Regions from separate parts of the Streptomyces sp. WZ-12 genome, predicted to be linked through region 4. Evidence: riboswitches for the same ligand, from Rfam matches in the RefSeq annotation. Region 4 holds a riboswitch; each other region holds the start of a gene.
What was found. A riboswitch is a leader RNA that binds a small molecule or an ion and turns the genes downstream of it on or off. The one in region 4 is predicted to bind magnesium.
Positions count from the first base shown of each region.

Region 1: it holds a riboswitch for magnesium, as region 4 does, so the genes downstream of both, PV796_RS37705 (NRAMP family divalent metal transporter) here and PV796_RS39380 (NRAMP family divalent metal transporter) in region 4, are expected to answer to the same signal.
Region 2: it holds a riboswitch for magnesium, as region 4 does, so the genes downstream of both, PV796_RS37085 (hypothetical protein) here and PV796_RS39380 (NRAMP family divalent metal transporter) in region 4, are expected to answer to the same signal.
Region 3: it holds a riboswitch for magnesium, as region 4 does, so the genes downstream of both, PV796_RS07025 (NRAMP family divalent metal transporter) here and PV796_RS39380 (NRAMP family divalent metal transporter) in region 4, are expected to answer to the same signal.

Region 1 covers NZ_CP118574.1:8,604,640-8,609,423, forward strand. Annotated here, with positions in the region: gene PV796_RS37700 (bifunctional nitrate reductase/sulfite reductase flavoprotein subunit alpha) at 1-212, opposite strand, end outside; gene PV796_RS37705 (NRAMP family divalent metal transporter) at 555-2,189, opposite strand; M-box (ykoK) riboswitch at 2,654-2,831, opposite strand; gene PV796_RS37710 (hypothetical protein) at 3,082-3,465, opposite strand; gene PV796_RS37720 (trypsin-like serine peptidase) at 4,253-4,784, opposite strand, start outside.
Region 2 covers NZ_CP118574.1:8,451,046-8,455,829, forward strand. Annotated here, with positions in the region: gene PV796_RS37075 (flavin-containing monooxygenase) at 1-751, opposite strand, end outside; gene PV796_RS37080 (MFS transporter) at 1,008-2,357, opposite strand; gene PV796_RS37085 (hypothetical protein) at 2,998-3,273, opposite strand; M-box (ykoK) riboswitch at 3,529-3,707, opposite strand; gene PV796_RS37090 (hypothetical protein) at 3,853-4,314, shown strand; gene PV796_RS37095 (cation-translocating P-type ATPase) at 4,418-4,784, shown strand, end outside.
Region 3 covers NZ_CP118574.1:1,643,264-1,648,047, forward strand. Annotated here, with positions in the region: gene pls (epsilon-poly-L-lysine synthase Pls) at 1-584, opposite strand, end outside; gene PV796_RS07020 (hypothetical protein) at 1,031-1,810, opposite strand; M-box (ykoK) riboswitch at 1,966-2,136, shown strand; gene PV796_RS07025 (NRAMP family divalent metal transporter) at 2,433-4,100, shown strand; gene PV796_RS07030 (MgtC/SapB family protein) at 4,161-4,784, shown strand, end outside.
Region 4 covers NZ_CP118574.1:8,961,216-8,965,999, forward strand. Annotated here, with positions in the region: gene PV796_RS39375 (bifunctional acetate--CoA ligase family protein/GNAT family N-acetyltransferase) at 1-2,419, shown strand, start outside; M-box (ykoK) riboswitch at 2,811-2,984, shown strand; gene PV796_RS39380 (NRAMP family divalent metal transporter) at 3,293-4,784, shown strand, end outside.

The DNA.
Region 1 (4,784 bases), 360 kb from region 4:
GCCCGCCCCGGAGCGGCCATCACGTCCGCGCTGGTCGCCCCCTTGGTGCACAGCCGGCCGGAATTGGCGGGGTGCGCCTTGTCCCCGGACACCTTCGCCCCACGGAGCCGACCGTCGGCAGGGTCCCGCGCCACGTCCAGAACGATCCCGCAGCCCACCCCGCAGTACGAACAGACCGTACGGACGCTGCCGTCCTTCGCGCCAGTTGCCACCAAAACTCCACTCCGCGGCGTGTCCACTCCCTTGAGCCGGACTGCCCCCGTCAGCGGCAGCAGCCCAGAGACAGCAGCTTAGGAAGATCGAATTTCGATTCCGTCACGAGCCGCGAGTGCCTGGCGTTACACCCGGCGCACACCGCACCACGGGCACGCGTGAGATGCCCACGCCGCCCCTACCGACACTCGACGCAGCGCCGTGCGGACGAACTGCGGCGGGACCGCCACCGGGACGGGACGGCCGTCCAGGCACAGTGCACTTCCGGTGACACGTTGTCGTGCCAGAGGGATGCGTGGGGCGGCCGTTTGCCGCCCCACGAAGTGGCTGCGGGCCGACGGTCAGTGTCCTGCGGCCAGTTGGGCAATTTTGACGATGACCAAGCCGACCGCAATGACCAGGTAACCGCGCAGCGTGAGCAGCCCGGCTCGGCGCAGGGGGGAGAACTTCGGCTTCTCCAGGGCGGAGAGTGCGGGGGTGCGCCACGCCTTGCGGTCGGCCTCCAGCAACGCCTTGCGGTCTGCCTTGCTCAGGGGTTCGGGTACGGCTGGATCATCCTGGTCCATGGCGTGTAGCCAAGCGGCCACGCGCGCGGCGGCGACGTTCGCCGCATGCCGCGACCGCAGGGCAACGAAGGTCCCGCCGACAGCGCCGACGGCCGCGCCGGCAGCGAGACCGACCTCCCATTGCGTTGTGGTCAGGTTCGGAAAGAAGGTGGCCGCGGTCAGTGCCAGTGAGAGCAGCACCAGCGTCCAGACGATCAGGCCCGCGACGATGTTCTGCTTGGCGGTGTTCACCCACGGGCCCAGCACCGGCCGGTCGTTGCACAACAGGACGAGGAAGACGGTTGCCGAAGGGAGCAGGACCCCCGCCAGTGCCTGGACGCCCTGGGTGATCAGGCCCTGGACCTGGTCGTTCGCCGCGAGTGTGACCGTGGCGGAGATGCCGATCAGGAGGGCGTAACCGACGTAGAACAAGGGAGCCTCGGACATCTTCCAGTGCAGCGAGTGCCGCTTTTTGAAGGTGTCCCCGAAGGTGTAGGCGGTGGCCAGTCCCACGGCGTTGGCGCCGATGAGGGCGGTGTCCAGCAGGAGGATCGCGAACAGCGCCCCCAGGGCCGAACTTCCGTGTTCCCGCAGCCCGTTCGCCACACCACCGGCGTCGCTGAACTGACCGAACAGGTCCGTGCCGTGGAAGACGAAGGCCGCGGTCGCCATGATCGCCGCACCGCCGGCCATGACGACAGCGATGCCGATCCACAGGTCCGCGCGCTCGTAACGGATCCAACGCGGCGTGATCCGCTTGTCCACCACGTTCGACTGCTGGAAGAACAGCTGCCACGGGGCGACGGTGGTACCGACGATGGCGACGATCACGAGCAGCAGCGTGGAGTCGAGCCCGCCGGGGAACTGCGGGATCAAACCCTGAGCGGCCGTGCCGACCTTCGGATGAGCCAGCAGCGCCATGGGGAACATCACCACGTTCACCGCGATCAGCAGGAACAAGAACCGCTCCCAGCGCCGGAAGGACCCCCCGGCCACCACGGCGAACAGCAGCACGGCAGCCATCGGGACGGCCACGTACGCGGGTATCCCGAAGTAGCTCAGTGCCTGGGAGACGCCGGTGAACTCGGTCACGATCGTCAGCGCGTTGACCAGGAACAGATCACCGACGCTGAAGGCACCCCAGAACGTGCCGAACCGTTCGAAGATCAGCCGGGCGTGCCCGACACCGGAGACCGCTCCGAGACGGACCACCATCTCCTGGTTGACGTAGAGCACCGGGATCAGCAAAGCCAGGGTCCACAGCAGCTTCATGCCGTAGTTCTGGCCTGCCTGAGCGTACGTCGACACGCCGCCGGCGTCGTTGTCCCCGACCATCACGATCAGTCCGGGCCCCATGATCACCAGTAGCGCGCGGATGCGCTGCCCCCACGACCGCCGCCGACCGCTGTCCCCTTGGCGGATGGTTCCCAACGCACCGACGATGTCCCCGACATGCGCGGGATCCTGCACCGCCGTGCCAACAAGGGCACGGCTCCCTTCCTGACGGGGATCTTGATCGGGAGTCTGCCGAGTGATGCCAAAAGCCATGTATCTGCCTCCCTGAACCGTACGCCCACAGGCGGGAGCACCCGCGTACGGGCGTGGCGAAAAACGGCTCCATGGCGAGCCGTTGAAGAGCGATGAAGAGCCAACGGGCGGACGTCTGGCGGCGCCGCTGGAACGAAAGCGAGCCGCCGCGCGGCATCCCGTTGACCGTGGAATGCGCGGCACGCCTCACGCGCGGTCACAGCGCGAGGGAATGACTCAGGCGTCTACCTTCACGAGGCCAGGCTGCATGTGAGGCCGCGTATGTCCATCAGGAACCATCCTGACCACCTCCAATATTGGATGCGTCGTTACGCTCACGACAGGGAAGCCTTCCTGCCTGCGCCGGACAGACACCCTCCACGTAAGAGCTTCGACACTGCACGGCGTATCCCCACCCGGACGGGCGGGAAGCCACTTGGGGTCACCCCTTAAGCCGAGGAGACCTGTCCTGATCCTGGGCGTCTCTCGACGTCGTCGGGTCAGTGGCCTGTATCCGTGCAGACGCCTCACCGAACGAGGTGCCCGTTTCCAGCCACCGGAACGCTACCCCACTTGCGTCACCGCGCAAATGAACACCGCTTCAACAACCCCCCAAGAAATCAACGCAGTTGAGGAAAAGTCCCATGCCTGCGGACGGTCTGACCCCGCGCGAGCCGCCTGCACGGAAGCCTGCTCCGACGTCGAAAGTGGCGTGCGTGGCCCGGGTGGCCGATCAGCAAAGGCCGAGGGGCTGCTACGAAGTCCGCGCAGCGGCGCTCGCTCGGGTTGTCCCCGCTCAGGCCGTTCCCTGGGAGGGTTTCTCGTCGTCCGGACCGGGTGGCCGGGGAGGGGCCGAGGGGGTGTTCTTGGTGTGCAGGTGCCAGCGCACGTTGCGTACACCGGGCTCGCGGGTCAGGTGGACGACGAGCCGTTCCAGCGCGGCGGTGGCGGAGGCGTCCGGGGTGAGGGCGACTTGCGCGAGCACGCTGACTCTGCCGTCCGGCCTGACGGTGCACCGACTGTCCACTCGCACGTCGGTGCCTGTGAACATGTGCGAGAACAGGGTGAGCGTCTTGTTCATCGCGTGCCCGTCGCACACGGCCTGGAGGGCGCAATGCACCGTCAGGGGGCGTGCGGGGTCCTTGAGGCGCCGGAAGCCTGGACGGGGTAGAAGGTGCATGGGCGCATCCTGGAAGAGTCAGTCAACGGCGAGGGAAATGACGCCAGTTGATGAGCCGTGAAGGAACGAAGGGCGAGGCGGGCCGGACTGTTGCGAAGCGAGGGCCGTCCAGCGGTCAATGTTCGTGCAGGAGCCTCGCCAGTGAGGTGCCTGCTGATGCCTGAGCGTAGTGCCATGATTGCACCTGGGCGCAAGTGTTGCCCCAACCTTGGCTCGATGGCACCCCCAACTCCTGCCAGCGGTAAGCCCCTTGCGCCAGTAGGTCGGAGCGCCCCAGCGGTGAAAAGCCTGCGTCCCCGCCACCGCGTACTGCTGTACTGCGGCAGGGGCTTCTGGCTCGACGTCGACACCACCTCCGACTGCGGCGACGGCCTGCGGATCGCGGGCTACAGCAACCCGGCCGGCCAGTCGGCGATCCCACACGCGTGGGCGCTGCCGGCCAGTCACCCTCGGCGATCAACTCGCTTGTGGTCTGGGAGACATGCGTGTTGGCAGTACGGGAGCCGGTCGAGGAGGTCGGCTCCCGCTGCTCACGCATACTGCGGTCGGTCGTCAGAGCCCTTGCTGCCATCGAGTACTTCTGACCGGTTTCATGCCGAGGACGCCTGTTGGGCGCTGGAGTAGGTCGCGGACGCTGGTGCTTCGAAGGCCGCCGACCTCAGTTGAAGCCCCTGGTCAGCCACCACTACTCGGCGAAGGGCGAGCCCGACACCTGTCTATCCTGCGCCAAGTACCCACAACCGCACCGGACATGAGAACAGAGTGCGTCCTCTGGCGCGGGTGGTCTTCATCCTGTGCTGGCAGTGGCCGGATCGTAGGAGTGTGGGCGCAGAACGGCGCGGCCTGCGTTGGCGTCGTTGTAGAGGTCTTGGGCGTCCTTGCCGTACAGGGGTGAGTAGGTGACGTTGTCGGCGTTGGCATCGTTCCCGCCGCCGTTGTAGCCGCCAACGCTGCCGATGACCCTGCCGGTCTCGGTGGAAGGGTTGTAGTCACTGATCCACGGGCCTCCGGAGACGCCCCCGTAGAAGCCGTTGCACTCCATTTGCATCTGCCGAAAGCCCAGCAGCCGCTTGGTGGCGACGTCGCAATGGACGGCCTTGTGGGCGGGGTTGACCGCGGCGGAGTAGGGATAGCCGATCACCGTGACGTGGTTGTTGTACCGCGGGGTCTGGGCGAACGTCAGGGCCCCGGTGACGTCTTCGAGCCTCTTGCCCCTGTCGTTCGCGTCGACCTGGACAAAGGCCAGATCCAGGTCTGATACCGCTTGCTTGGTGTTGGCCCGGTAGCGCGGGTCCACGAACAGGCGGGTCGCCGGGTAG
Region 2 (4,784 bases), 510 kb from region 4:
TGCCGAACGAGGCCATGTTCGGCAGCGCGTAGCGCTGCGTCAGGAGGGCGGAGCGGTCGCGCCAGGCGAGGGGGAGGTGCTCCGTCACCCGCCCGAGCAGATGCCAACGGCTGGAGCTGCGGGGGAGGATGTTGGGTGGAGTGCGTACCGCGATCCATACCCATTCGGTTGCGTGCTGGGCGAGCAGGGCCGCGATCTCCGTACCGCTGTTGCCGGCGCCCACCACCAGGACGGATCGCCCGCGGTAGGGGGCGGGGTTGCGGTACTCGGCGGAGTGCAGGAACGTGCCGGTGAACCCGTCGCGGCCGGGCCAGTTGGGGAGGTGGGGCGTGTGACTGCGTCCGGTCGCCACGACCACGGCCCGGACCGGGAGGGGGCCGGAGGAGGTGTGGACGCGCCACCGTGTGCCGGGGAACGAAGAGCGCTCGATGCGGTGGACGGCGGTCCCGGTTCGCACGTCAAGGCGGTGCAGGGCGCGGTACCGCTCCAGGTACCGCACATACTCGTCCCGGCCCGTCCAAGTGCCGCCTTGTTTGGGCAACTTGAGTCCGGGAAGTCCCGACGAGCCCCGTGTGGTGTGCAGCCGTAGATGGTCGTAGCGATCGGCCCAACTCGTGCCGGCGTGGTCGCCGCGTTCCAGGACGACTACCGGTACGCGGAGGCGGGCGAGCATGGCAGCGGTGGCCAGGCCGCTGGGGCCGGCGCCGATGACCGCAACGGGGGGACCTTCGGCGGGCAGTCGCTCAGACATCACCGGTGCTAACGACGACCAGCGCGGCCGAGTCACGCGAGGGCTTGTGGTGAAGGACGGGGGTGTCAGGGCGGCCACGGCGTCGTTCGGCCGCGGACGGATGACGTCGGGCGGCTTCGGGTGTAACGCCGTCGGGCGTGCTACGGATGCCGGGCGAAGCCGCTCGTTGCTGGTTGGCATGGAAGGGCCCGGAGCCCACCGCCGAAGCGTCAGACGGCGGCTGTGGCGTGGCCCCGGGCCGGGAGGGAGCGCTGGTTCAGCGTGCGGGGAGTCCCGTGCGGGCCAACTCGCGGGCCTCCTCCACGGATTCCACCGCGGGGGCGGAGCCGGGCAGGGGACGGCGGGCGGACTCCGCCGCGAAGTAGCAGGCGACGGCGCCTATCGCGCCGGCGGCCATCAGGTAGTAGCCGGGCACGTTGACGTCTCCGGTGGCCTCCACCAGGAGGGCGTTGATGACGGCGGTGGTGCCACCGAACAGCGAGACCGAGAGGTTGAAGCCGATCGACAGGCCGCCGTACCGGATCTCGGTCGGGAACAGTGCGGGCAGCGCGGAGGGGACGGTGCTGTTGAAGCAGAGCAGCATCAACGACATCAGGGCCAGACCGAGCAAGACGGAGGTCAGCGTGTTCTGTTGGATCAGGAGCACCGAGGGCACGCCGAGCAGGATCAGCATGCCGCAGCCGAAGTACATCACCGGCTTGCGGCCGATGCGGTCGGAGAGCCGGCCGACGAAGGTGATGAGCACCATGCCCAAGGCCAGGACGGAGATCTCCAGGATCTGTGCCCAGGTGGCGCTCACCGAGGGGGCGAACTTGGCGATGTACTCCAACATGTACGTGGTGAGCATGTAGTTGACCACGTTGAAGACCAGCACCAGGCCCATACAGACCAGCATCGGCCGCCAGTAGTTGGTGAAGATCCTGCGGATCTCCTTCAGGGTCTGGTTGCCCTCGCGGCCCTTGGTCTCCGCGACCACCGCCTGGAAGGCCGGAGTGTCCTCCAATTTCAGGCGGAGGTAGAGACCGATGACGCCGATGGGGCCGGAGATGAGGAACGGTATGCGCCAACCCCAGGAGAGCAGGGCCTCGTGGGACATCACGCCGGGCAGTTGGATGACCAGGCCGGCCACTCCACCGAACAGATAGCCGGTCAGGGTGCCGAACTCCAGCCAACTGCCCAGGAATCCGCGCTTCTTGTCGGGGGCGTATTCGGCGATGAAGGTCATCGCCCCGCCGTACTCACCACCGGTGGAGAATCCCTGGATCAGCCGCGCGAGCAACATCAGCAGGGGAGCGGCCGGTCCCATGGTCTCGTAACCGGGGATGAAGGCGATGGCGAAGGTGCCGATGGCCATCATGATGACGGTGATGGAGAGGACCTTGGTGCGGCCGATGCGGTCGCCGAGCGGGCCGAAGAACATGCCGCCGATCGGGCGCACCAGGAAGGCGACGGCGAACAGGCCGAGGGTGCCGATCGTGCCGATGGTCTGACCCGCGCCGGTGAAGAAGACCGCGGTGAGCACGGGGGTCAGGTTGGCGAAGACACCGAAGTCGAACCACTCGGTGACGTTTCCGATCGCCGCTGCGCCAATCGCCCTTCTCGTCACATCAGGGTTGGTGACGGTTATTTCTTCAACTTTCAGCGAGTTTCGGCTCGCGGCTTCGGTATCGGCATGATCGGCGTGTTCAGCCGGCACAAATTACTCCTCAAACCTCGCTTGCGGGAGCGCCGTTGGGGACGCTTCGACACGGCGTGTGCGGCCCGGCACGGTGTGTGCGACATGGGGCGCAAGGCGGCGCTCCGCGCCATTCTCTGAAAGTCATCGGAGGGTTGTCTTACTTTTTGCTCTGTTGTGATGTGGGTGGGCTCCGGCCTTTGCGTTGCGTGTTCGATGAATCGCCGCTGTGGGGCCGCGATTTGATGTGAAGGCGCATGCGGCCGCGACTCCGGCAGTCGCTACGTGCGTCGGAACGGCGAGAAGAATTGGTTAAGTTGACGCCGTCGGGGTATACGGCGGCGCATCTTTAGTGTTTCTACGCGCCGGCCTCAGCGGGAAGTTGGGCCGACATCGCGCCATGCGGTCTGCCGTGGGGACTCCGGGCGACCGATCGTCGGAGCATCGGTGTTGGCGCGGCACTGTCCCCGCGTCAACGCCCTTACGCGGGCGCATGGTTCGCCTGAACAACGCCAGGAGCTGCTGGAGGGTGCACGAGATCGGGGGAGTGGGGTTGGCGAAGGTGCGGGGGTTAAGACTGTGCCCCCTGGGGTGAGCCGCCACCGGGGGCGCGTTCCGGAGTGTGCGCGGGGCCTGCGAGCGCCTGCTGCACCACGCAGACGGCGAGCGGGAGCATCAGACGGGCGAGGGGGCCCGCACCCGCCGCGTCGGCGGCACTGGACACGACGGGCCCGGCATGGGCCAACGCCCGCCGCAGCAGGGGGCGTAGCGCGTCGGGGGTGATGTCGGGTACGGCGAGGGTGAGGCCGGTAGCGGCCAGGTTGGGCCATGTCAGGTGAATGCGCACAGCAGGCTCCGAGGGGGAACGGGCCCGGCCGCGCACACCGGCAGGAAGCAACCACGCGCCGTGCCTCAGCGCCTCGCGGGCAGGGGCGGCGTGTGGAGGGGGGTGAGCGGCGTCAGCGGCGGCCGGGCGGTGACGGGCGGGTCGGCCTGGGAAAAACGGGGTCCGGACTATGCCAGGGACTCAAGCCCCTCACCTCCTCGCGGCCTGGGCACCCGTGGGTGCCGGACATGGGCCGAGGAGCCTCCGCGACGCGGGTAGGCACCTCTCTCGTCACAGCTTCAGCACTGCGCGGCGTATTCCCGGCCGACGTTGGCCGGGCAGCCGCTTGGGCGCACCCCTTAATCCGGGGCGAGCTGTCCTGACCCGGGGCGTCTCTCGACGTTCGGGGTCAGCGGCCTGTGTCCGCGCAGACGCCTCACCTAACGAGGTGCTGCACATGTCGAGAATCACGAACGCGCACGGACACTGTCAAGCACGGACAGCGTCAAGGCACGTTTACGGAGACCGTAGGCGACGTAGGTAAACGCCAAGGGAACACGGCGAGTTGGTGACGTGTTCGTACCGGAAACAGGAGATCTTGTGAGCGAGAGCGCCCATTTACCTCCCCCGTCCTCGTCGCGCCCGGTGGAGCGCTCGGGCCCCATGGGGGCGGTACAGGCGGTGGTGAACCACGTCCCCGGTGCCTCCCTGGCGAAAGGGGCCTTGGACGGGGCCTTGGAGGTGGTCGGTTCGGTGTCTCCCGCGACGCGTCGGGTCGCGGTGTATGCCGGTGTCGGCATCCTGGGTGCGGTGGGCTTGGTCGAGTGGCCGGTGGCGGCCGCAGGCGCCGCGGTCGTGTGGCTGACTCAGCAGAACCCCGGTAAGAGCGACGGGGCAGACGCCGTGCCGACCGGTGCACAGCAGCGGTCGGCAACGGCCCCTGCCACTGCCGACAAGCGGGCGAAGGGCGCGCGGAAGTCGCGATCGCCGCAGGCGCACGGCCGGCGCGACGGCGCGGTGCCGATCGACGCCGAAACGCCGTCGAGGCAGGCGGCCGGCTGACCCGCCCGCCACCAATCCGTCGGCCGCCCGGCCGTCCCGGGCATGGCTCTTTCTCCCCGCACCGCGGTCCCGACCGGTGTGGCTCTCTCGCGAAAGTAGGACAGTGGTTCTGCGATTACTGACCGGCCTGCCTGCGGCCGGCCTCGGTGTGGCGCTCGCCGTTCCGGCCCGGGTCGTCACGCATCTCGCTTCCCCGGCCGACGCGCTCCGGCGAGGCGCTGCCGAACTCTCCTCCACCGGCGTGCGCACCGCGGCGAGCGCCGCGGCCGAGGCGTCGGCGACGGCCGTGCGCATGGCCCGGGTAGCCCGCAACGCGCTTGCCCCTGCGGACGGTTGCTGGCGGGCCGGCAGCCGTCTGCAACTGCCCCTGCGTCCGCACCCCGGGGCCGCCGATACTGCGCCCCTGGAGGAGGCTGCGGAGAAGGTGGCCGCCGCCTTGCTGGAGCATCCCGATGTCCTCCTTGCCTATT
Region 3 (4,784 bases), 7.3 Mb from region 4:
TCCTGGCAGAAGAGGCCGGCCTCGGCGTCGACGAACGCGGCGGCCGAACGGTGGCTGACGGCAACGCCCTTGGGCGCGCCGGTCGAACCCGAAGTGAAGATGATCCAGGCGTCGTCCTCGGGGGCCGGGGGCCGCTGCGCCCCGGTGGGCCGGGCCAGTCCGAGCGGCGGGGCGTCCGGGCCGAGGACGGCGCAGACGGCGGCCTCCCGGAAGACGGTGGCGGCCCGCTCGTCGGGGTCATCGGCGTCGACCGGTACGTATGCGGCGCCGCTGCGCAGGACGGCGAGGATCGAGAGGTACAGCTCGGCGGTTCCGGACGGCACGCGCACGCCGACCCGGTCACCGGGGCCGATCCCTTGCTGCCGGAGCTGTCGCGCGCGTCGTTCGATCTCGCTACACAGGTCGTGGTAGGTGATCGCCTCGGCGCCGGTGTCCAGGGCGAGCGCCTGGGGGTGTGCGGCGGCGGTGGCGTCGAGCACGTCGAGCAGAGTCCGCGGGGCGGGGGTGCCGGCGGTGCGGTATACCGCCCGCGGAGCCGCGGGCTCTGACGGCTCGAAGGACGATTCGAGAAGGGGCGACGACATCGATATGCCTTTGTTCGGTGCCGGTGGGTGGAGACCCTCGGACATTCGCCCCTACAGATGCCGCTGACCAGGCACGGGTTCGCCGGTCGCGCACCCCAATCCAGTATTCGAACACGTTGTGAAAGCCCCGGCGGGCCACTTGGGCAGGCCGCACGGGCAAACCGACCGCGGAGCCCAACCATGACGTGGGAAAGAATTGACTCCGGGCGGAGATTGTTTTCGGGATCTTCAACGCCGTGAGACAAAACCGCAGGTCAGAGACGCATCATCGATTGGTCACGGCCCGCGCGGTCAAGGCTTCGCCAAGTATTTGCATCTTCACGCACATGTTCATCGTCTTCTCACGGCGGTCTCATCACCCCGTCATGACGTCGCCATACCCTCGCAACGCGACCTTCACACACCGGGCCGCAGCCTTTTCGCCGCCAACGACGCCTGACGGCACGTCACTTGAGGATGTTCACCGCGCGGGCCACCACGAGCACGACGGTCAGCAGCGAGACCGCCGACTGCAACAGCATCAGCAGCTTCGCCCAACGGGTCAGCGGCATCACGTCGGTCGGGCTGAACGCGGTGGCGTTGGTGAAGGACAGGTACAGGTAGTCGGCGAACTGCGGCTCCCAGTGCTCCGGGGCCAGCGCCGGCGTCGCCATCTGCGGGAAGAGGAAGTCGGGGTAGCGGCGCACCGCATGGACCCGGGCGACCGGTCCGCCGCGGTCCCACTCCCAGTACCAGAGCGCGAAGGCGAGGACGTTGGTGACCCAGATGGCGCCGCCGGTGGCCAGCAGCGCCGCGGCGTCCTCGCCCTCCGTGCCGCGCACCAGGCCGATCACCAGGTGCACCGCGGACCAGCCGTTCGCCGCGCTGATCAACGCGATCAACGCCAGCCCCGCCCACCGGTAGAGCCGGGAGGCCCGCTCGATGCGGACCGGGTCGGCCGCCACCAGGACGAGCAGCAGCACCGTCTCCAGCCCCGGCAGCAGCCACCCCGGATGGATCGCCAGCCGCGCCGGCAGCCGCCACTGGAGCACCACCGCCACCAGCACCGCCAGCGTCGACGGCCAGCGGGGTTCGCCGCGGGTGACCCGTCGCCAGGCCGGCCGCAGCCGCCGCCCGGCCTCGTCCCACCCCGCCACCGCCGGCGCCAACAGCGCCTCGATGAGGTCCAGTCGCTCGGCCGGGGTGCCGCGGTCGCCCGCCTCGTCGGGCCGGGGGTGCTCGGACATGCGGATCATGCTCACCCGGGAGCCGGGCGGTGTCCAGCGGCTCGGCCGGGGCGGCGGGATCCAAAGGTGGCCGCTTGGTTAAGAGTCGGTCAAAAACTTGCACTTCCGCGCAAGTACCTCCGCCGGCAGGTCTAAGCTCCTAGAGGTTTTGACAGCGGTCACCTCGTTCGGTGAGGCGTCGTCACGGACACAGGCCACTGATCCCACCCGTCGAGAGACGCTCCGGATCAGGACAGGTCTCCCCGGCCCAAGGGGTGACCCCAGGTGGCTGCCCCGCACGGGGCTACGCCGTGACGTGCCAAAGCTCTGACGAGTGGGGGTGAACCAGTCGACGGCGACTGGTCCGCTCCTTACCGGATCGACGACGGCGCACCCAGGCGCCCCGACCGGAAGGAGGCGAGAGACATGGAATGCAGTAGTCCGGGCCATCAACGGCCCCTGCTCCGCCTGCCCTCGCATTCTTCCGGCACGCGGTAACCACCTTCCCTGCGCGGCATCCCGCCGCATCACGCCCCGTACGGCCCGCCGCCGGCACGGGAGGTCGTGCTGCGCGCCCGCGCAGGGAGGATGGCTGCAGCGTGCCCCCAACTCCGCCCCTTCAAGGGGCACTTGGGAGGTAGCCATGACCGAGACCACCATCCGCCCCACGGCCCCCGCCGCGCCCCCGACGGCGCCGCCCACCGCCGTCCTCGACGACGCGCACATCGGCGACATCCGCGGCGCGCTCGGCACCATCCGGCACGACGACACCGCCCCGCGCCGGGGCCTGTCCGCCAAGCTCAAGACCCTGTTGGCGATCGTCGGCCCGGGCCTGATCGTGATGGTCGGCGACAACGACGCCGGCGCCTTCGCCACCTACGGCCAGGCCGGCCAGAACTACGGCACGCATCTGCTGTGGACCCTGCTCCTGTTGGTGCCGGTGCTCTACGTCAACCAGGAGATGGTGCTCCGGCTCGGCGCCGTCACCGGGGTCGGGCACGCCCGGCTCATCCTGGAGCGGTTCGGGAAGTTCTGGGGCGCGTTCTCGGTCATCGACCTCTTCCTGCTCAACGCCCTCACCCTGGTCACGGAGTTCATCGGCATCACGCTGGCCGCCGGCTACCTGGGCCTGCCGAAGGTCGGCGCGGTGGTGCTGGCCGCCGCCGTGATCATCGCCTCCGCCTTCACCGGATCGTTCCGGCGGTTCGAGCGGATCGCCATCGGACTGTGCGCGGCCTCGCTGCTGCTCGTCCCGCTCTACTTCATGGTCCACCCGTCCACCGGTCAGATGGCCCACGACTTCGTCGTCCCCCATCTCCCCGGCGGCGCCGGCCAGTTGTCCACCGTGATGCTGCTGATCATCGGCATCGTCGGCACCACCGTCGCCCCCTGGCAGCTCTTCTTCCAGCAGTCCTACGTCATCGACAAGCGCATCACGCCGCGCTTCATGTCGTACGAGAAGGCCGACCTGTGGATCGGCATCGCCATCGTGGTGATCGGCGGCGCCGCCCTGATGGGGTGCACGGCCGCCGCCTTCGCCGGCACCCACGGCGTCGGCGCGTTCACCGACACCGCCGGCATCGCGCACGGCCTGGCCGCGCACGCCGGCAAACTGGCCGGGGTCCTCTTCGCCATCGCCCTGCTCGACGCCTCGATCATCGGCGCCTTCGCCGTCTCCCTGTCCACCGCCTACGCCATCGGCGATGTCTTCGGCATCAAGCACTCCCTGCACCGCGGCATCGGCGGCGCCAAGGGCTTCTACGCCGTCTACGCCGGGCTGGTCGCCGCGGCCGCCGCGATCGTGCTGATCCCCGGCTCCCCGCTCGGCCTGCTCACCGAGGGCGTGCAGACGCTGGCCGGGGTGCTGCTGCCGTCCGCGTCGGTCTTCCTGCTCCTGCTGTGCAACGACCGCACGGTGCTCGGCCCGTGGGTCAACGGCCGCCGCACCAACGCCTTCACGGCCGCCGTCGTCGGCGTCCTGGTCACCCTCTCGGTCATCCTCACCGCCGCCGTGCTCTTCCCGGACATCGGCGCCTCCGCCATCCTCGGCATCATGGCCGGCTGCGGCGCGGCCGGGGTGCTGGCGCTGGGGTACGCGGAGCTGCGGCGCCGCCGCAAGGGCTGGGCGCGCGGCGGCCGGCCGGTGGACCGCACCGGCCGCGACGACTGGCGGATGCCGCCGCTGGAGACCCTGCCCAAGCCGGTCCTCTCGACCGGCCACAAGGTCGGCCTGACCGCCCTGCGGACCTATCTGCTGGTCGCGATGGTCCTGGTCATCATCAAGGTCGTCGAAGTGGCCCTCGGCCACTGACCGTTCGGCCGCCGTCACCCCTGCCCGCCACACCCCACCAGCCCCAAAGGAGGCGCTGCCATGCACTCCCTGTCCCTCGTCGACTTCGTGATCCGGCTCGCCACCGGCGTGGCCTGCGGAGCGCTCATCGGTGTCGAGCGCCAGTGGCGGGCCCGCATGGCGGGGCTGCGCACCAACGCGCTGGTCGCCGCCGGCGCCACCCTCTTCGTCCTCTACAGCACCGCCGTCGGCGACTCCGGCAGCCCGACCAGGGTCGCCTCGTACGTCGTCTCCGGCATCGGCTTCCTCGGCGGCGGCGTGATCCTCCGCGACGGCGCGGGGGTCCGCGGGCTGAACACCGCCGCCACCCTGTGGTGCTCCGCCGCGGTCGGCGTGCTGGCCGCCTCGGGACGGCTCGAACTCGCCGCCATCGGCACCCTCGCCGTCCTCGGCGTCCACCTCGTCCTGCGCCCGGCCGGCCGGCTGCTGGACCGGGCGCCGGCCTCCGGGTCCGACCCCGACGAGGCGGTGCACGCCACCGTGCACGTGGTCTGCGAGCGCAAGGCCGAGACGCACATCCGCGCCCTGCTGCTCCAGGCGCTCAGCGCCTCCGGCCTGACCCCCATCAGCCTGCGGGCCAGCCGTGACGCCGAGGACACCACCGGCATCCGCGCCACCGCCGCCGTCTCCGGCGACCTCGCCCAG
Region 4 (4,784 bases):
CTCGACCACCGCCGAGATCTCGCTGGCCGTCGCCGACGACTTCCACCGCCGGGGCGTGGGCACCCTGCTGCTGGAACACCTCGTGCACACCGCCAGGGAGAACGGCGTCACCGCCTTCACCGCCGACGTGCTCGCCGACAACCACCCCATCCACCGCATCCTCGCCGACCTCGGCCTGCACGTCACCCGGCGGTACGAGGACACCACCGTGCACGGCGTCATCCGCCTCGAACCGGACGAGAGGTACCGCTCCGCCGTGGACCTGCGGGGCCGCACCGCCGGCACCGCGAGTCTGCGCCCGCTGCTTCGGCCCCGTTCGGTCGCCGTCATCGGAGCCGGCACCAAGCCCGGTTCCGTAGGACGGGCCATCCTGCACAACCTGCGCGAGGGCCACTTCCGCGGACTCCTCCACCCGGTCAACCCGCACGCCCACGCCGTCCTGCACCTCCCGGCGTACGCGTCCGTCGGCGACCTTCCGCACCCGCCGGACCTCGCCGTCCTGGCGGTGCCGGCCGCCGCCGTCCCCCGGGCCGCCGAAGAGTGCGGTCGGGCCGGGGTGAGGGCCCTGGCGGTGGTGACCGCCGGCCTCGACGCCGTCCGCACCGCGGAGTTGACGGCGGTCTGCCGCCGGTGGGGCATGCGGATGGCGGGGCCCGACTGCCTGGGCATCGCCAACACCGAACCGGACGTCAGCCTGGACGCGACCTTCGCCGCGGACCGACCGCTGCCCGGCACGGCCGGCGTCGCCGTCCAGTCGGGCGGCGTCGGCATCGCCCTCCTGGGCGGACTCTCCCGCCTGGGCATCGGCGTCTCCAGCTTCGTCTCGCTCGGCGACAAGCGGGACGTCAGCGGCAACGACCTCCTCCAGTGGTGGGAGTGCGACGGCCGGACCGAACTGGCCCTGCTGCACCTGGAGTCGTTCGGCAACCCCCGCGCCTTCTCCCGTACCGCGCGGCGGGTCACCCGGCGGATGCCGGTGCTCACCGTCGACACGGGACGTTCGGCGGCCGGACGCCGGGCCGCCGCCTCGCACACCGCGGCCGCGGCCGTCCCGACCATGACCCGGCGCGCCCTGTTCCGACAGGCCGGCATCACCGCCACCGACACCCTCGGCGAACTCCTCGACACCGCGGCCCTGTTGCACTCCCAACCCCTGCCCAACGGCCCGCGCATCGCCGTGCTCTCCAACGAGGCCGGGATCGGCGTACTGGCCGCCGACGCCTGCACCGACGCCGAACTCGCCGTGCCGGAACTGGCGTTGGCCCTCACGGAGGAACTGCTCGACGCGCTCCCGGAAGGCGCCACCGCCGCAAACCCGATCGACGCCACGCCGGCCGTCACCGCGGAGGTGCTGCGCCGATGCCTGGACCGCCTCGCCGCCTCCGGAGCGGTCGACGCCATCCTGGTCGCGCTGGTCCCCACGGCCCTGACCACTGGGGTGGGCACCGACCCGAACACCGCACTCACCCCCTCCGCCCTCATGCCCGCTGGCGGCCGCTGCCCGATCCTCGCCGTCCGGCCCGACCAGCCCGAACGCGTCCGACTGCTGCACGCGGACGACGGGCGGGCCGTCCCCTCGTACGGCGACGCACAGTCGGCGGCCCGCGCGCTACGCCATGCCGTGGCGCGCGCCCAGTGGTTGGCCCGACCGCCGGGGCGCCCCGTGGAACCGGTCGGCGCCGACGCCACCGGGGCCCGCGCACTGGTCGCCGCATTCCTCGCCGAGGCCCCGACCGGCGGCTGGCTGGACGCCCGCCGGACCGCCCGCCTCCTGGACTGCTACGGCATCCCCCGCCTTCCCCAGGCATACGTCACCACCGAGGAGGCGGCCGTCGACGCCGCCGCCCGACTGGCCAGCCGCTCCGGCACGGTGGCCCTCAAGGCCCAGGGACCCGACCTCGTCCACGAGGCCGAGCGGGGCGGCGGGTTCCTCGACCTGCGCGGCCGGCACGCCGTGCGGACCGCCTTCCGTGATCTGGCCGCCCGCCTCGGCACGGCGATGACCGGCGCACTGGTCCAACCGATGGCGGAACGCGGCGCCGAACTCCTCGCCGGCGTCGTCCAGGACGAGGTCTTCGGCGCCCTGGTCGTCTTCGGCCCCGGCGGCACCACCAGCGAACTGCTCGCCGACCACGCCGCCCGCCTCGCCCCGCTCGCCGACACCGACGTCCATGACCTGCTCACCACGCCCCGCTGCGCTCCGCTCCTCTTCGGCCACCGCGGCGCCCCACCGGCCGATCCGGCCCCCCTCAAGGACCTGTTGGTCCGCCTCTCCCAGATGGCCGGCGACCTCCCCGAACTGGCCGAGGTCGAGTGCAACCCGGTGATCGCCCGCCCCGACGGCTGCACCGTCGTCGACGCACGCGTCCGCCTCCTGCCGCGCCGGTCGACCGACCCCTATCTACGCCGCCTCCCGTGAAGGCGGACGGTGAGTCTTTGAACGCGCCTCGCGGGGAGGGGAGTTGACGCGTTGACTGGCGGAAGGGGTGTGCGGGTGAGCTGCGCGGGCAGCTGGGCGGAGCGTGGCCGCCGGGTCGAATGGGCGCGCTGGGCGGCCGAGTTCGCCCTTGGACCTCGATCGAGCCCGATAGGCACCGGCTGTCGTGCGGCGACCGGCTTCTGATGGGAGGAGTTGAGCCGCGCACTGCCGGCCAGGCGGCCCATGCACGCGCGCCCGTCCCACCGCAATTCCCAGGCACGGCACCGTGGGGGCCGCCCCGCCGTGCGGGCACCGGTCAAGGTTGAGTCAAAGACTTGCGTACCCACGCAAGTACGAGGGTAGGATTTCAGCCGTTCGAAGAGAAGGAATCGAGGCACCTCGTTCGGTGAGGCGTCTTCGCGGACACAGGCCACTGACCCCACGACGTCGAGAGACGCCCAGGTTCAGGACAGGTCTCCCCGACCTAAGGGGTGACCCCAAGTGGCTTCCCCTGTACGGGGATTACGCCGTGGAGTGCCAAAGCTCTGACGAGTTGGGGTGAGCCAGTCATCGTGGACTGGTCCGCTCTTTGCCGTGTCCGTTTGGCGCCCGCGTGCGCCCCGGCCGGAAGGAGGCGAGAGACACCATGGACGGCCATTGCAGTAGTCCGGGCCACAGTCGGCCCCATATGCGTATGTCATCTCCGATGTCTTCTTCGACCTCCGGTACGCAGTAACAACCTCCTGCGCGAGAGCACCCTCCCCCCACGCACCCGTGCGGCCACCGGCCGTGCCGGGGCGCTGTGCTGCGCGTTCGCAGGGGGATCGCCGCTGCGTGCCCCAAACCTCCCCCGTTGGGGGACGGGAGGCTTTCATGACCAACCTGACCACCACCGCCACGCCATCGACTCCGCCGCAGTCCAGCGCGGTGCTCGACGACGCCCACATCGGAGACATCCGCGGTGCGCTTGGCACCATCAGGGTCGACGACACCGCCCCGCGCCTGGGGCTCTCCGCCAAATTCAAGACGCTGCTCGCGATCGTCGGCCCCGGCCTGATCGTGATGGTCGGCGACAACGATGCCGGCGCCTTCGCCACCTACGGCCAGGCCGGCCAGAACTACGGCACCAGCCTGCTGTGGACCCTGCTGCTGCTCGTTCCCGTCCTGTACGTCAACCAGGAGATGGTGCTCCGACTCGGCGCCGTCACCGGGGTCGGGCACGCGCGCCTGATCCTGGAGCGGTTCGGCAAGTTCTGGGGCGCGTTCTCCGTCATCGACCTGTTCCTGCTCAACGCGCTGACGCTGGTCACGGAGTTCATCGGCATCACCATGGCCGCCGACTACCTGGGCCTGCCCAAGACCGGCTCGGTGATCCTGGCCGCCGCGATCATCATCGCGTCCGCGTTCACCGGTTCCTTCCGTCGCTTCGAGCGGATCGCCGTCGCGCTGTGCATCGGGTCGCTGCTCCTGGTCCCGCTCTACTTCATGCTCCACCCCAAGGCGTCGCAGATGGCGCACGGCTTCGTCGTCCCCGTCATCCCCGGCGGCAGCGGCGAGTTGGCCACGGTCATGCTGCTGATCATCGGCATCGTGGGCACTACGGTGGCGCCCTGGCAGTTGTTCTTCCAGCAGTCCTACGTCATCGACAAGCGCATCACCCCGCGCTTCATGAAGTACGAGAAGGCCGACCTGTGGATCGGCATCGCCATCGTGATCATCGGCGCCGCCGCCATGATGGGCCTGGTCGCCGCCGCCTTCGCCGGCACCAAGGGCTTCGGCAACTTCACCGACACCGCGGGCCTGATCACCGGCATCGAGGCCAAGGCCGGAAAGGTGGCAGGCGTCCTCTTCGCCATCGCCCTGCTGGACGCGGCGATCATCGGCGCCTTCGCCGTCTCCCTGTCCACCGCCTACGCGATCGGCGACGTGTTCGGGATGAAGCACTCCCTGCACCGGGGCATCAAGGGAGCCAAGGGCTTCTACGCCGTCTACGCCGGCCTGGTCGCCGCGGCCGCCACCATCGTGCTGATCCCCGGCTCCCCGCTCGGCCTGCTCACCCAGGGCGTGCAGACCCTCGCCGGCGTGCTCCTGCCCTCCGCCACGGTCTTCCTGCTGCTGCTCTGCAACGACAAGCAGGTCCTCGGACCATGGGTGAACGGGCCCAAGACCAACGCCTTCACCGCGGCGGTCGTCGGCGTCCTGGTGTCACTGTCGATCATCCTGACCGCCTCGGTGCTCTTCCCCGACATCAGCGCGAGCATGATCCTCGACATCATGGCCGGCTGCGGCGTCGCCGGGGTACTGGCCGCCGGCTACGCCTTCACCCGCCGGCGCACCGCCACCAAGGAAGACCCGATCGACCGCA